2 regions of the Bacillus sp. C28GYM-DRY-1 genome follow, and region 1 is predicted to be linked to the other one. Evidence: riboswitches for the same ligand, from Rfam matches in the RefSeq annotation. Region 1 holds a riboswitch; the other holds the start of a gene.

The links. A riboswitch is a leader RNA that binds a small molecule or an ion and turns the genes downstream of it on or off. The one in region 1 is predicted to bind cyclic di-AMP.
Region 2: linked by a shared signal. The riboswitch ahead of Q3W56_RS13445 (dicarboxylate/amino acid:cation symporter) and the one ahead of ktrA (potassium uptake protein KtrA) in region 1 are both predicted to bind cyclic di-AMP.

The regions. Positions count from the first base shown of each region.
Region 1 is NZ_JAUMKF010000036.1:7,936-16,019, reverse strand. Features, by position in the region: gene Q3W56_RS20170 (hypothetical protein) at 1-95, shown strand, start outside; partial or broken gene Q3W56_RS20165 (YolD-like family protein) at 125-438, opposite strand; gene Q3W56_RS20160 (MFS transporter) at 1,122-2,681, shown strand; gene Q3W56_RS20155 (glucosaminidase domain-containing protein) at 2,834-3,682, shown strand; gene Q3W56_RS20150 (YiaA/YiaB family inner membrane protein) at 3,791-4,054, shown strand; gene ktrB (Ktr system potassium transporter KtrB) at 4,090-5,427, opposite strand; gene ktrA (potassium uptake protein KtrA) at 5,434-6,102, opposite strand; cyclic di-AMP (ydaO/yuaA leader) riboswitch at 6,177-6,325, opposite strand; gene bslA (biofilm surface layer hydrophobin BslA) at 6,471-7,007, opposite strand; gene cudC (transcriptional regulator GbsR) at 7,219-7,761, opposite strand; gene betB (betaine-aldehyde dehydrogenase) at 7,959-8,084, shown strand, end outside.
Region 2 is NZ_JAUMKF010000013.1:12,987-21,070, forward strand. Features, by position in the region: gene dctP (C4-dicarboxylate transporter DctP) at 1-690, shown strand, start outside; gene Q3W56_RS13440 (AI-2E family transporter) at 838-1,890, shown strand; cyclic di-AMP (ydaO/yuaA leader) riboswitch at 1,939-2,069, shown strand; gene Q3W56_RS13445 (dicarboxylate/amino acid:cation symporter) at 2,143-3,381, shown strand; gene Q3W56_RS13450 (ABC transporter ATP-binding protein) at 3,473-4,399, shown strand; gene Q3W56_RS13455 (ABC transporter permease) at 4,392-5,159, shown strand; gene Q3W56_RS13460 (hypothetical protein) at 5,254-5,589, shown strand; gene Q3W56_RS13465 (acyl-CoA dehydrogenase family protein) at 5,719-6,864, shown strand; gene fbpB (Fur-regulated basic protein FbpB) at 6,888-7,067, opposite strand; gene Q3W56_RS13475 (Fur-regulated basic protein FbpA) at 7,021-7,185, opposite strand; gene Q3W56_RS13480 (cation diffusion facilitator family transporter) at 7,431-8,084, shown strand, end outside.

The DNA of each region.
Region 1 (8,084 bases):
TAATTGCTTTTATTGGAGGCAGTTTGCAAGTGCAGACTGATTTATCTAACACTAAAAAAGAAGAAATGCAAATGGCTGCAAGATTACAAACATAACTTGCAGTGCCCCTCTCGTTTAGAGAGGGTTATTTTGTTTCTGCAAAAACAAGCCAATCAAATGCTATATAATTAGTATCCCCTTTAAAAACTGTAGTTTCTGTTTCACTTCGTTTATGTAATGTACATCCCCTTTTACATCTTCAATAAAGCCGTCTCTGTATATACTGATGACCAGAACCGAGTTGAATTCCATCGCTTCGCAAATAGTGCGTGCCATCTCCTCCAGCTGGTATTCATCAAGAATGGGTTTTTCGATCTTCTGAACTTCTCTCTTTCTGTTTAAAAGGGCAGCCCTTTGCTCAGGCAATATGAATTTTTGTTCCCATCTCTTGTCGTAAATTCCTTAACTCATTCCGATCATCTCCTTGAATAAATTATATGCGAACGAATGTTCCTTTATCAATGGAGAAATTATTGGAAGGAATTAAGCAACATAGGGATGTAAACGAAGTACGTTATAATGCCTTTTGGGGACAGATGGGGACGAATTGGGGACCAACTTCCTCATTTTTAATCAAAAAAGAATATTTTTAATCAGAAACTTATGTAAGTAAATAACTTATGTAAGTAAACCCTATAAAATAGGGTTTGGGAATGAAACTTATGTTCGTATCGGAAACCCATCTCCACAATGGCAGCGTAGAGGTCAGGGGTTCGAGCCCCCTTGGCTCCATACCTTTACACCCTTATTTTATGAGGGTTTTTTTGTTTTTGAGAAATATTCGCTGAACCCTTTTGTTGATCAGAAATTGAACGGGCTCAAGCCGTCTTGTCTCAAAACACGATATCGGTCAAAAACTGTTCAGGCTTTTTTTACTTGAAATTTGCGCCATTGACAAATCATAATCGATTTGGAATAATGTTTGAATATATGCTCATTTGTTCACATGGCTATAATAAAATAATATCCTTTCCCAGGATAGGGAGAGGATTAGAATGAAAGCTAATGGCAAAATCTATTAGCTTCTTTTGTTTTCAAAAATGATATGTTTCGTATGTATTCATTTAGGAAGGAATGACAACATGAAGACAAAACACTATTGGGTGATCTCTTTGCTCGCTGTTTTAGCGGTTGGGCCGGGATTGATGTCTAACACGGCATTATCGTCAATACAAGGCCTTGTTCAGAAGACGGTTGGAACAAGTGACTTCGCATCGGTGAATCCAATACTGATTGGCAATATGGCCTTTGCTTTATTAGTGCCGGCAGGACCGCTGCTGAGAAAAAAATTTGGTGCCCGTCCAATCTATCTGGCTTCATTACCCGTTTTTATACTTGGCTCACTGCTTTTCGCATGTTCCAGCGATATTGCATGGATGGCGGCAGGGCGCTTTTTACAGGGAGCGGCTACAGGTGTCATGCTGATGATTATGATTCCAATGCTTGTTCTGTCATTTCCGATTGACCGCAGGAACTATGCCCTGCTTGTGCTGATCGGCGGATTTTATGGCTCTGTTATTATCGGCACGATTCTAGGAACGATTGCAACAAGCTACGGGCATTGGAGATGGCTGTTTTACTTCTTTGGCGCGCTGTCACTGATTGGTGTCGCGGTGAGCTATTTCTTTCTTCATGATGAGCATCATGGATCGGCAGAACAAGAACAGCCGCTAGATCGAGCAGGAATCATTTTATCTGTGTGCCTTGCTGCAGCCTCAGCGGTTACATTCATTTTTCTGCAAAAATGGGGACTTTCATCAGGTTATGTATGGACAGGCTTTGGAATTACGTTATGTTTGCTTCTTGTTCTATTGATTGTGGAATATAAAGTGAGAAACCCATTCATTTCTATAAAACTGATGCTGCTGCCAAAACCGGTGCTCGGTTTATTCATCATTGCTATAGGAACGATAACGGTAGCTGTCAGCCTTTCTGCTTTTCAGGGATTGCTACGGCAAATGTATGATATTTCTCAGGAGCATCTCATTCTTTTAAACGCAACTCTTTTAATCGGAGTGGCGATCGCCGCCATTGTGAGCGCTTTGTTTTATGATAAAGTCGGGCCTGGGATGCTCGGTATTATAGGTGCTCTTATTCTCGTGTTTGTGAATTTTCAATGGCTGCACATGCAGGATCAATCGTCACTTTATATATTTGCAGTGCTGTTTATCATGCTTGCCGCTGGAGCGGGACTGACAGTGGCCGCAGGGCTGATGGGAGCTGCTATGGGCGGTCCGCTGCCTGATTTGGTCAAGAGAATGACAGCTGTGCAGTTTTTAAGATTGTTTGTCTATATGGGAGTTCCAATCCTCATCGGCTTTTTCACGCAAAAAGATGCTGCCAGACAAAGCGGTTCGATGCAGGATTCTATGATGACCGCTTATCATGATCTCTTTTTCATTTCTTTTATTCTGAGTGTGCTGCTCGTTTGCCTGTCATTCTGTATGAACGCTACAGGTATGGGGCACAAGCTGGCACATAAACCGCATGATAAAGCGAAAACAGTTCCGGAAAAACCGGCCGTTTCAACACAAGGACTGTCAAAGGCTGCTGTCAAATCACATAAAGTGATACATGATACAGAATATCGTAATGCACTTAGAAAGTTTAAACAGCCCAAGCTGACTAAATTAGATACATGATCAAAACCTTTTCCTTGAGGGAAAAGGTTTTTTGTTTGCAGTCTTTTCCCAACTATATCCTTAAAGAATTGAAAAATATTAGAAGTGCAAGTAAAATTCTAAAAGGTAGATTCTTTTACATTCGTAATCTTTTAACTTGAAGGAAGGTTTTCATGGCCCGTAAAAAATTGAAAAAACGTAGACTCTTCATTTCACTATTTTTCATTGTATCGATTCCGTTAGCCCTGTTTGTCTTAGCGACAACGTTATCAAAACCGATAGAAACATCCAAAGAACCCGAAGAAATTGATGAACAGCAGGTATTTATAGACAGCCTGTCCGGACATGCACAAATTTTGTATGAGAAATATCATGTCCTCCCCAGCATCACGATTGCTCAAGCTATTCTCGAATCCGACTGGGGGAACAGCGAGCTCGCTGCTCAGGCCAACAACCTTTTTGGCGTAAAAGGAAATTATAAAGGCCGTCATGTCACGATGGAAACAGATGAATTTGAAAAAGGGAAAAGAAAAACCATTCGCGCAAAGTTTCGAAAATACAGCACGTATTTTGAATCTATGGATGACCACGCCAAATTGTTTGTCCGCGGCACATCGTGGAATAAAAAGAAGTATAAACCGGTGCTTGAGGCTGGGGATTATAAGGAAGCGGCAACGGCATTGCAAACATCAGGATATGCTACAGACCCTGAATACGCAGACAAAATCAGCACTATTGTGGAAAAATACGATTTAGATGAGTACGATGAGGTGAATCCATCGCTCAAATCAGTGGATTTAAAAGCTTCCATTAAAGACAGTGCCGTTCAAGATATATGGTCCAAGCCTTCTACTGATGATCGGTCCATAAAGCTCACCTCTGCTCAATCTTACGTCGACAAAGACATAAAGGTTGTATCCAAAAAGCAGAAAGGCCAGTCCGTATGGTACCAATTTCAAATCAATGATAAACTCATCGGCTGGATTGATGATTCAGCTGTTGAAATAAAGGAAGCAACCTGAGCCCTTTTTCCTGGTATTTTTAATTCATTGTTCCATCCAGGGGAATTTGAGGTATAATATTCCATGGAAGTTATCACTTATTAACTATGCTTTCAGGAGGGAACAAAGGTGCATAAATATAGACGGAGAAACACGGTTGCCTTTACAGTATTAGCTTATTTCACTTTTTTTGCGGGAGTATTTTTGTTTAGTATCGGACTTTATAATGCTGATAATCTGGAACTCAATGAAAAAGGCTATTACATCGCTGTTATGATCCTTGTAGCGGTCGGTGCGATTCTTACACAAAAAGTGACCCGTGATAACGCAGAGGATAACGAAATCATCGCGGAACAGGAAAAAAGACAAAATCAATCTCATACCGAATCATAAAAAATCCGGCGCTTAAATCGCCGGATTTTTTGTTATTATCCCGTAAATACCTCGCCGTCAGGATAACGGATATTTGATTTCTCTGTTTTCGCAAATGAAAACACGAACGTCAAAGGACCAATTCTTCCGATGAACATGATGACAATAATGATACATTTGCCCACTTTTGTAAGTTCAGGGGTCAATCCCATTGATAGACCGACAGTTCCGAATGCGGAAAAGGTTTCAAACACAATTTGAATAAACGGCGCTTGTTCTGTGACCGTCAGGGCGAATATCCCTAAAAACACAATGAACAAACCGGTGACGCTCACAGCTAAAGCTTTAATGATAATCGGATATTTGATGGAGCGGCGGAAAATAACCGTTTCTTTTTTACCTCGCAAATAAGCAGTTACAGACATTAAAATCACGATGAATGTAGTCAGCTTAATGCCGCTCGCCGTTGAAGCGCTGCCTGCACCGATAAACATTAATAATAAAGTAAATACAATCGTTCCTTCTCTCATACTTCCAATATCTAGAGAATTGAAGCCCGCGGTTCTTGGCGTCACAGCTTGAAAATAGGAAGCCCATAGTTTATCTCCTATATGCAGATGGCCGAGCGTGCCGGGATTGCTGTACTCTAAAATAAAGATCACAAGCATAGCGACCGCATTCAGAATCAGGGTTCCTGTCAGCATGATTTTCGTGTGTAGAGAAAAGGCTTTAAATCGCCGATTTTTCATAATGTCAAACAGAACGGTAAATCCAATCCCTCCTGTGATAAATAAGAGAGTAATCACTAGGTTAACTGTAGGATCCCCAACGTAGCTCATCAAATTATCCGGCCACAACGAAAACCCGGCATTGTTAAAAGCAGATATTGAGTGAAACAGACTGGCAAACAAGCCGGATGCCCAGCCATACTGGGGCACAAGCCTGATGGATAAGATGAGTGCTGCTATCAACTCAATACTGATGGAAAACAGAAACAGGACTTTGACAAGACCTATGACACCGCCGATTGTCGGCTGATTTAAGGCTTCCTGAACCAGCATTCGTTCTTTTAATCCGATTTTTTTTCCTAATATCATGACAATCAAAACAGCAAAAGTCATAAATCCAAGCCCGCCGATCTGAATCAGCCCCATGATGACAGTTTGCCCGAAAAGTGTAAATTCTGTACCTGTATCGACAACTGCAAGTCCTGTAACGGTTGTTGCGGAAGCTGCAGTAAAAAGGGCATCTATCCATGACAATGGCTTCATTGTAGAAATCGGAAGCTTTAACAGCACAGCCCCGATGATAATGGTGAGAAAAAAACCAATTGCCAGCACTTGAGGCGGTGTAAAACGAACCCATTTGATCACTTTATCCTTTTGAAGTGTCACCTAAGTCTACATCCCTTCGTTTTCAAAACGTTTAATATCCTTTTTGTGCCCCATGATCACCAGGCAATCCTGTTCGTGAATGACGTCTTCAGGTGCGGGGGAAAGACGGATATCTCCATGATGTTTAATGGCAAGGATTGTACAGCCGTACTTTGCTCTTACATTCAGATCAATAATTGATTTTGAATCAAGCTTATGTGTTGCCAGCAGCTCGACAATACTGTAATCATCAGATAAATCAATGTAATTTAAAACGTTCTCATCAGAAAGGCTTTGTGCGATCTTGACGCCCATATCCTTTTCAGGATGAATAATGCGGTCAGCGCCGATTTTTTCAAGCACCTTATGATGATAATGGTTTTGAGCCTTCACCCAAATATTTGGGATGTCAAACTCCTTTAATAATAGGGTAGTCAGGGTACTCGCTTGAATATTCGCTCCGATTGCAACGATCACATATTCAAAATTGCGTATTCCTAACGATAGCAATTCGTTTTCTTCAGTGGCGTTGGCGATCACCGCATGAGTTGCGTAAGAAGCGTATGCATTTACCTTTTCTTCGTTGATGTCAACCGCAAGGACCTCATGCCCCATTCTGTGCAGCTCTTTGCAAATGCTTCCGCCAAACCTGCCCAGTCCGATCACGGCAAATTGCTTGTTTTTTATTCTTCCCAATGTTCATAACTCCCTTAGTAAAATTAACGCTTTTTGAAGCAAAAAAGACCATTTCGAAGAATGGTCGCTAATAGACCTCCTCTCTGTAAACGCCTACGAGGTTAGCTGTCGGATTAGGGATTCAGAGTACCCCCTCTTACGTAGTAAGATTCACCCCAAAGCTGTTACAAAAACAGCCAATCGTTGGTTCCCCCGTTCGTATTTGATTAAGCGGAAAAAGAGACTGTATGAAATTGAACACTCAAGAATTTACTCCTGTTTCTAGAGTTTGTCAATTTAAATTTTAAACTAGAAAAAAGATAACTGGAAATAGAGGAAAAAGGGGAGGTCAAAACGCAAAAAAGACCGGCGTTAACCGGTCTTTTAGATTACTTGCAGCCGCATGGCTGAGTTGGAGGGGTGCTGCGTTTAGCAACGTCAATGCTGGCTTCTGCATAAAATTTATTTCCGATGCTCAATGATTTATTCTCCGCACGGAAAGTATATGTGCCAGCGGCAGGAAGAGTTTTGTTATTCAATTTTAATTTGAATTCGCCAGCTCCTAATAAATCAAGCGCCAGAGGGATTCTTACTGTTTTCCCGTTATTTAGGATCTGTGTTTCACGCAAGGCATTACCGTTCAACGTGTCTTTCGTATTTGCAGTAAATCCGCTTGGCAATGTAAATTCCATGACGCCAAGGCTGAGGAGCGTATTTGGACGGTACGTCAATTCGATATCTGAGAAAGACCATTCCGTTTTGCTGGCCCCTGTGATTGTTGCAAACAATGAGGCTGATGATTTTATGCTCATAGTAGGCTCAGAAGTTGATTTAGATTCAGCCGCGAAAGAAGCAGTAGGTGCAGAAACGAGTAATCCGAGACTCAATGCACTGATTGCTAGAGAAGATAATAGTTTGCGTTTCATAACAAAATTCCCCCTAAAAAAAGTTATATTATGTACAGAGGCCTGTCCGCTTTTCACCCCCTATGATTGGCCTAATGTAAATTTTATCTATATAAAAATTACCACCAAATATTTACGAAGTAAATGGGTTGTCCGGCCTATATTTTTTAAATATTTAAGTAATTGCAAATAAATGAACAAAAAACGCCCGGTTTCCCGGACGTTTTCTGTTTTAATTTGTTTCAATCGGTATAAATGTAAAAATGTCCCCGCTCTGCACCGATTCAGCAAGTCGTTTGAGCCAATCATAGTAAGCTTTAGAGCTTTCAAGCTGCTCGTATAACTGTAGTGCTTCATTTTTGATGTCCTCATTGAGACCTTCCTTGTTTATAACCTCTTGTAAATCAGCTTGAGCCTCTTCAATAGCTGCTACATTTACCTGCACTTCGCGTTCCCATTTAGGCGGAAAGAAATTTGTGAAAAATTTGAAGAAATCTTTTTCAGCCACAAAGGTATGCTTGCGGATGCCCCGGTGAAATGTTTTTTTCACTACATTTAAGTCCTGGAGCTTTTTGACGCCTGTGCTCATGCTTGGCTTGCTCATTTGCAATTCCTCACGCATTTCGTCAAGTGTCATCTCATCCCTCATATACATCGTGCCATATAAAATCCCGACACTGCGGGTAATACCGTAAAGATCCATCGTTTCAGCAATGGAGTCGATAACAAGATCCCGAGCCTGTTCTATAGCTGCAAATTCTGGATTTTCATCCATACTGACCCTCTTTTCCATTAGAAAATTAAATTCGTTAAGTTATTTCTTTATGTTCTTTATCTTAACGAAACATAAAGAAATGTCAAAAAGAAAATCAAAATGGGGCTTTGACAGTTTAAAATTCGTATGTTAGATTAAGATTGTTAAAAACATTAAATTTTTATTTAACAAACTTTATTTACGTCAAGGAGGCTTATATGAGTCAAACATTATATATTGACGGAGAATGGATCAGTGCCGAAGAAGAGCAGATCCGCAGCATTATCAATCCATTTAATCAAGAAGAAATTGCAACCGTAAGCGAAGGAGGGCGAGAGGACGCC
Region 2 (8,084 bases), on a different contig from region 1:
GCGCCAATCGGGGCTTTCGGGGCGATGGCGTATACGATCGGGCACTTCGGTCTTGATTCCATCAAGCCCCTGGCAAGCTTAATGATGTCTGTTTATATTACGATGTTCCTGTTCGTGTTTGTTGTTTTAAATCTCATCTGCAAGCTTTACGGATTCAGCCTGTGGAATTACCTCCGGTTCATTAAAGATGAGCTTCTGATCGTGCTTGGCACAAGCTCATCAGAATCGGTGCTTCCGCGTATGATGGATAAAATGGAGCGCTACGGCTGTTCTAAATCCGTTGTCGGGCTTGTTATTCCGACGGGCTATTCGTTCAACCTCGATGGCACATCCATTTACTTATCAATGGCGACCGTCTTTCTGGCACAGGTGTTTGGAGTAGACCTCAGCATCGGCCAGCAAATTACAATTATCCTCGTTCTGATGCTGACATCGAAGGGAGCGGCAGGTGTGACGGGAAGCGGCTTTATCGTCCTTGCCTCAACACTGTCTGCGCTTCAGGTCATTCCGCTGGAGGGCCTTGCACTCCTGCTTGGGGTCGATCGTTTCATGAGTGAAGGAAGAGCGATTGTGAACCTGATCGGAAACGGAATCGCCACGATCATTGTTGCAAAAAGCGAAAATGAATTCGATGAAGCAAAAAGCATAGAGGCTGTTGAAGGCTTGAAAAAAATGAAAACCGCAGTCTAAAAAAACGGACCCTTCATGGGGCCGTTTTTTTTTAATTGTTTAAGTATAATTAAGGTGAGGACAGAGACCTCAGCATTTTTTTGTTATATAATTTAAAAATGGATACTATATTGAATGAAGGACGTTTGTCCTAACAGGAGTGTATAAATGGCCGCTTTAGTTAAATTTTTTCAGCACCCGGGAGTAAGGCGTTTCTCCGTCTTTGTCGTGTTAACTGGTGTGTTATATCTATTTAAGAGCATGATCAATTTGATATTGCTTACCTTCATTTTCACGTTTCTAATGGATCGTTTGGAGCTTGTCGTACGGCGGTTCGTAAGCCGGTTCTACCGCGTGAGCCAGCGGGTTGTCATTACGTTTCTGTACATGTTGCTGGCTGTGCTGCTTACAGTCGGGGGATTTGTTTTTTATCCGGTCGTCGCGGCGCAGATTCAGCAGCTGGTTAAGCAGATTAAACATATCGCGTATCACCCTGACACCATCCCTTTCTTTGACGAGATCACAAGTGTTTTCGGAGATATTAATATCAGTTCATATGTCAAAGAGGGTTTCAATGTGGTGTATACGTATCTGGCCGATATCAGCACATTCGGCTTGCAGATCGTAATGGCGCTCATTCTCAGCATGTTTTTCTTATTTGAGAAAAAGCGGCTTACTGAGTTCATGGCGAAATTTAAAACAAGCAAACTAAGGGTCTTTTATGAGGAAATTGCTTTTTTCGGAAGCAAATTTGCAAGAACGTTCGGCAAGGTGCTTGAGGCTCAATTCATCATTGCGCTCGTCAACTGTATTCTGACGCTGATCGCGCTTTGGATTATGCATTTTCCGCAGCTGTTTGGGCTTTCTATTATGGTGTTCTTCCTTGGATTGATCCCTGTAGCAGGCGTCGTCATTTCTCTGATCCCGCTCAGTATTATCGCGTACAGCACTGGCGGCGGAATGTATGTGCTTTACATGGTGCTTGTCATATTCGCCATACATGCGATCGAAACGTATTTCTTAAATCCGAAGCTGATGTCTGCGAAAACGGAGCTGCCGATCTTTTTCACCTTCACAGTACTCATTTTCTCTGAGCACTTTTTTGGCATTTGGGGTTTAATCATCGGGATTCCGATTTTTGTGTTTCTCCTAGATATTCTTGATGTCACCAACAAGGAAGAAGGACCTAAAAGATTCCAAGAAAAAAGTAACAAAAAATAGTTTACAAAATTGGATCTTTTCTGTATAAATAAAATAAATCATACAATAGTAAGCCACACGCTAAATCCTTTCTTAAGGAGTGGGGGACCCAATCTTTTGGGGTTAATTTTTCATCTGAAAAACGGACATCTCTTCGTCCGAACCCGTCAGCTAACCTCATCAGCGTGAAGAGAGAGTCCTGTGGTTTGAAGATACAGCCAAAGCCCACGGGAGTCTCTCGCGGGCTTTTTTTCAAAAAAGGGAGGAATGCGGATGAAACTGGCTACAAAGATAATCATTGCATTGGTGCTAGGTGCGATAACGGGAATTATTCTTAACGTAACATCACCTGAATTATTTGAAAATTTAAATAAATTTATATTCGGGCCGCTTGGCACCATCTTTTTAAACCTCATTAAAATGCTTGTCGTTCCGATTGTCTTTTTCTCACTAACATTGGGAGTAGCCGGGCTGGGCGACCCTAAGAAGCTTGGTAGAATCGGTGTTAAATCGGTTTCTTATTTTCTCGTTACGACAGCAGTGGCGATTACCATTGCCATGATTTTAGCTCTTGTCATCAAACCGGGAGAGTTTGGAACGTATGATACATCGTCTGCCGAATTTACTGCTGAAAAAGCGCCAAGTATTGCGGACACCCTGTTAAACATTATTCCGGCCAACCCTGTTCAAGCGATGACGGAAGGAAATATGCTGCAAATTATCGCTTTTGCCATTTTTGTAGGGCTTGGGATTACAATGCTCGGAAAAAAAGCGGATATGCTTCTCAAGGTGGTTCAACAAGGAAATGAATTGATGATGTACCTGGTGAACCTTGTAATGAAGTTCGCTCCGTATGGTACATTCGGTCTGATTGCGACAGCTATTGGAAGCCAAGGGTTCAGTGCAATGAAAGCGATGGGCTTGTACATGATTGTGGTAACCCTTGCGCTACTGATACATGCGGTCGTTACCTACGGGTCTACGGTTGCGCTTATAGCCAGAAGAAACCCGATTACGTTCTTTAAAAATTTCTCAGAGGTGATGGTCGTTGCATTCAGTACTTCCAGCAGCAATGCGACCCTGCCGGTATCCATGGATGTGGCACAGAGAAAATTAAAAGTGCCTGAGCCGATCAGCAGCTTCGTTCAGCCGCTCGGTGCTACAATTAATATGGACGGAACAGCCATCATGCAAGGGGTAGCCACCGTCTTCATTGCGCAGGTATTCGGGCATGATCTGACATTCACTCAGCTGCTGATGGTGATACTGACGGCAGTGTTAGCAAGTGTCGGCACCGCGGGTGTTCCTGGAGTCGGCTTAATTATGCTCGCCATGGTGCTTCAATCTGTCGGCTTGCCTGTCGAGGGAATCGGATTAATTCTTGGAATTGACCGCCTGTTAGATATGCTCCGGACAGTGGTGAATACAACAGGAGATGCGGCATGTGCCGTCATTATTACAGAAACAGAAAAGAACAAACAGCCTGAGCAAGCGCCGACTCTATCGGTTTAACCAAACATTTGGAAGCAACAAATGCTATAATACAAACAGTGCCTAATTTTTGGGCACTGTTTATTTTTTGTCGAAAAAGGAGGAAGGCTTTATGGCTGAGCCGATTTTACATATTGAAGGCCTCGATAAAAAGATTGGGTCTACACAAATCTTAAAACAAATCAGCATGGACATCATGGAGGGCGAAATCATCGGCCTGCTCGGTCCGAATGGTTCCGGAAAAACGACACTCATCCGTATCATCGTCGGGCTGTTAAAACAAAACAGCGGAAGTGTGACAATCAGTGGTTTTCAGCATGATACAGAGTTTGAAAAAGCGATGGGAGCGGTTGGAGCGATCGTCGAAAATCCTGAGTTCTATCCGTACCTGACAGGATGGGAAAACCTTAAGCACTTTGCGAATATGCACAAAAAAATAGCGGATGAACGGCTTGATGAAGTAGTGGAACGTGTAGGGCTGACATCGGCGATTCATGATAAGGTGAAATCCTATTCCCTCGGCATGCGCCAGCGTCTTGGTATTGCACAGGCGATTCTTCACCGGCCGAAGCTTCTTATTTTAGATGAACCGACAAATGGTCTTGATCCTGCCGGCATGAAGGATTTTCGCGATCATATTAAGGAGCTCGCAGAAAAGGAAGGAACAGCAGTCCTGTTCGCCACTCACTTGTTGCGGGAGGTTGAAGATCTGTGTAACCGTGTCATCATCATTCAAAAAGGCGAGATTAAAGCGGAAGTCAGCTTACATGGAACAGATCAAAAGACAGAAAAAGCGATCATTGAAGTGCAGCCGGAAGAAAAAGCGCTCAATTGGCTGGCAGGCAATCAATATCAGGCAGAGCGGCAAGACGGGGCGATTGTTGTTGAGGTAGCAAAAGAAAACATTCCGGAGCTGAACCGTTCACTTGTCGGACAAGATCTGAATGTCTTTTCCATTATGCCTTATACGCAATCACTTGAAGATGAATTCATAAAAGCAACAACTGCTCATCAAGAGGAGGGAGAAGAGCTTGTCTAAATTAATTTGGAATGAACATATGAAACTTTTTAATCGGAAGGTAACGTTAGTATCTCTTATCCTGATGGCGGTCTTTCAATTTTTCATGGCCTTGATTATTAAACGGATAGTCATCAGTGCCGGAACGGATGAAAACTTCATCGGCTATTTATCGTATACACCGAGCCTGAACATCCTGCTGCAGGCCTTAACGATCGTGATTGCAGCGACAATTGTTTCGATGGAATTTGATAAAAAGACGATCAAATTTTTGCTCATCCGTCCTGTTAAACGGCAAAAGGTTTTTTGGTCAAAATTAATCACAGTCGTGATGGTCAGCTTTTATTTGTATTTGGCATACTACATCTTGGCATTATTATTCGGTCTCGTCTTTTTCGGCACATCCGTGAGCGCGGAATCAAAGACATTGCTGATCAACACCTTGGCGCTGATCGGCTCAAATTGGCTTGAATCCGTAATGATGGGATTATTCGGGCTGCTTTGTTCTTCACTGTTCCGCAACAGCGCGGTAGCAGTTGTCGTTTCTTTTGTCGTTTTATACGGAGCGAGTACACTTGTCCAGCTCATGAAGCTCTTTGAAAACAAATGGGGCAGCTTTTTGCTTTTTGCCAATACTGACTTTACACAATATAGTAGCGGAGCGACAGCTTTGTTCTCCGGCATGACACCATTATTTTCAGTAGGGATTATCATCATACATGCCATATTCTTCATCGCCGTTGGCTGGTGGTGCTTCTGTAAACGGGATGTCCGGGTGTAAAGGAAAGGAATGACATTTTTGTGAAAAAGCTCACGTAAATCAATATCATTTGATAATTTGGTTTATACTAAAGGTACTGACGGAGGTGTCTCGATTGAGGAACTTTATTACCGCTTTACCGATTGTATTGCTGCTTGGATTCTCATTTGTGTCATTCATGTTTCAGTTTGAACATCTTGTTTATTTCAGACTCGCGCTTGGATTGTTTTCTCTCGTGGGGCTGTACATGATATATAAAATGAAGACGGGCATTCGTTATTTTATCATCTACCTGTATGCCAGCTGGATTGTGCTTGCGGCAGTGACTGCGTTTGAAGAGCCGATTTTTTCGAGCTTTTTCTTTGGCGGCCTGGTGATGACAATGGGTTACCTGACATATATGCTGATTTATCTCGGCATGAAACAAGACCGGGATGCAAATCCTGTGTAATCGCGCTGTTCCCTTAGGGGAACGGCGTGTTTTTCTATACCGGACAAAAGGTTAACAGTTGCGGAATAATGGCAGGAAATCTATAATACATATTAAATTTATCGGAATTGAAACTTGGGGGTCTGCCGGATGTCATTATTTATACAAAACGATCAACAGCGGCAATGGATGGAGAAAATTGGCCGGATTGCGGATGAGTTTCAGCAAACAGCAGCTGAAGATGACGAACAGGGACGTTTTCCAGCAGAAAAAATACAAAAACTGCGTAATGCTGGGTATACGGCATTAACATTGCCGGCATCCCATGGAGGGGGAGGCATTTCTGTATACGATATGCTCCTGTTTCAAGAACGGCTGGCACGGGGAGATGCTCCTGCAGCACTAAGCATCGGCTGGCATTTGAGCGTAATCGGAGAGCTTGGAGAAGGCAACAGCTGGGATAAAGACGTATTTGCGTATATTGCAAAAGAAGTTCAAAACGGAGCCGTCATCAACAGGGCGGCGACAGAAGCGAAAACAGGGAGCCCGACAAGAGGAGGGCGTCCCGGTACAAACGCCGTGAAAAAGGATGGCAAATGGACAGTGAACGGCAGAAAAACCTTTACGACGATGTCACAAGCACTGGATTATTTTCTAGTGACAGCATGGATTGAGGAGAAACAAACTACAGGCGTGTTTCTCATTCATAAAGATGATCCCGGTTTGTCGATTGAAGAAACGTGGGATATGATGGCGATGCGGGCGACTGGAAGCCATGACCTTGTACTGAATGAGGTAACGCTTGATGAGCAGAAACTGGTTGAATTACTTCAAGGGCCTCGGGGAGCTAAGCCGAATGGCTGGCTGCTTCACATTCCGGCGATTTATCTTGGCATTGCTCAAGCGGCGCGAGACTATGCGGTGCAATTTGCATCTGAGTATTCCCCAAATAGTTTGAAGGGACCGATTAAGGATGTCCCAGCCGTACAGCAACGAACAGGCGAAATGGAGCTTGAATTGCTCAATGCCAGACATGTTCTTTTCCATACCGCTCAATTGTACGACGATCCGGAGCGCCGTCCTCGCTTGAGAAGCGAGCTTGGCGCGGCGAAGCATATCGTCACAAATGCTGCGCTGTCTGTTGTCGATAAAGCGATGAGAATTGTCGGCGCCAAAAGCCTTGAACGAACCAACCCGCTTCAGCGCTATTACCGTGATGTGCGCGCCGGTCTCCACAACCCGCCGATGGATGACGCGGTGATCCAAAAGCTGGCCGCGGAAGCGTTTGAGTCATGAAAAAAGAGCCTTCCGGGCTCTTTTTATGTATTGCTTTGCTCTTGCAGATTTTTTTGATGCTTGCGGTCGATTCTGTCATAAATGACGTTCATCAGCTTTGGATTCCCCATAATCGCCTCTTTGTTTTCCTGGATCAGTTGTTGGTAGGTTTTTGCTTTACGCTTCGGCATGCTCCGGCGCCCTCCTGATATGTTTGTATTCACTTTCTAACTCCGTTAGCGACAATTCATACAAATGATGCTTTGACTTTTTGTATATACCATTCTGTATGAACAGATGAATGAGCTGTTTTTTTCTGATTTCTGCAGACTGAGGTGTCATTGTGTCACCAACCTCCAATCAAACGATATTGATAATCATTATCAATTAACCTTAGTATACAATGTCCACATTAGCCTGTAAAGGTGAAAACAGTCCTATTCATTGGCAAGTTGGCAAACTTTCAACAGATCGACAAAAATTCCCCGGGCAATAATTTGCTGTCGAAATGTGCCTCTTATGAATGTTTCCGCTCTATTTTTTATGTTTTGAACCATACTATGTAATAGAATGGAGGCTGGTATTCAATGGTGCGGACAGAAAATCTGAAAAAAGGAGAAAAAGGGGCGCTCCTCAATATTTTGGCATATGTCATCCTTGCTGTTGTGAAGCTTGTAATCGGAATTCTATATCATTCCGAAGCGCTGAGAGCAGACGGGTTAAATAATGGAACAGATATTGTTGCGTCAATTGCTGTGCTAATTGGATTGCGTATTTCCCAAAGGCCGGCTGACAGCGATCATCCATATGGCCATTATCGGGCTGAAACGATTTCGTCTCTTGTTGCGTCTTTTATTATGATGGTTGTCGGCATTGAAGTGTTAATCGGCGGAGGCAGAGCGATTGCGGACGGAACAACGGAAACGCCAAGTCTTATCGCTGCATGGACGGCGTTAGGCAGTGCTGTGTTTATGTATGGCATCTATTTATATAACAAAAGGCTGGCATCATCGATTAAAAGCTCTGCTCTTATGGCAGCGGCAAAGGACAGCAGGTCAGACGCTTTTGTAAGTGCCGGAGCATTTATCGGGGTGTTGTCATCCCAGCTGCAGCTGCCGTGGATCGATCCGGTAACGGCTTTTGTCATCGGTATCATCATCTGCAAGACGGCGTGGGATATCTTTAAAGACGCTTCACATTCTTTAACAGACGGTTTTCATATAAAAGATCTTGAGCCTTAC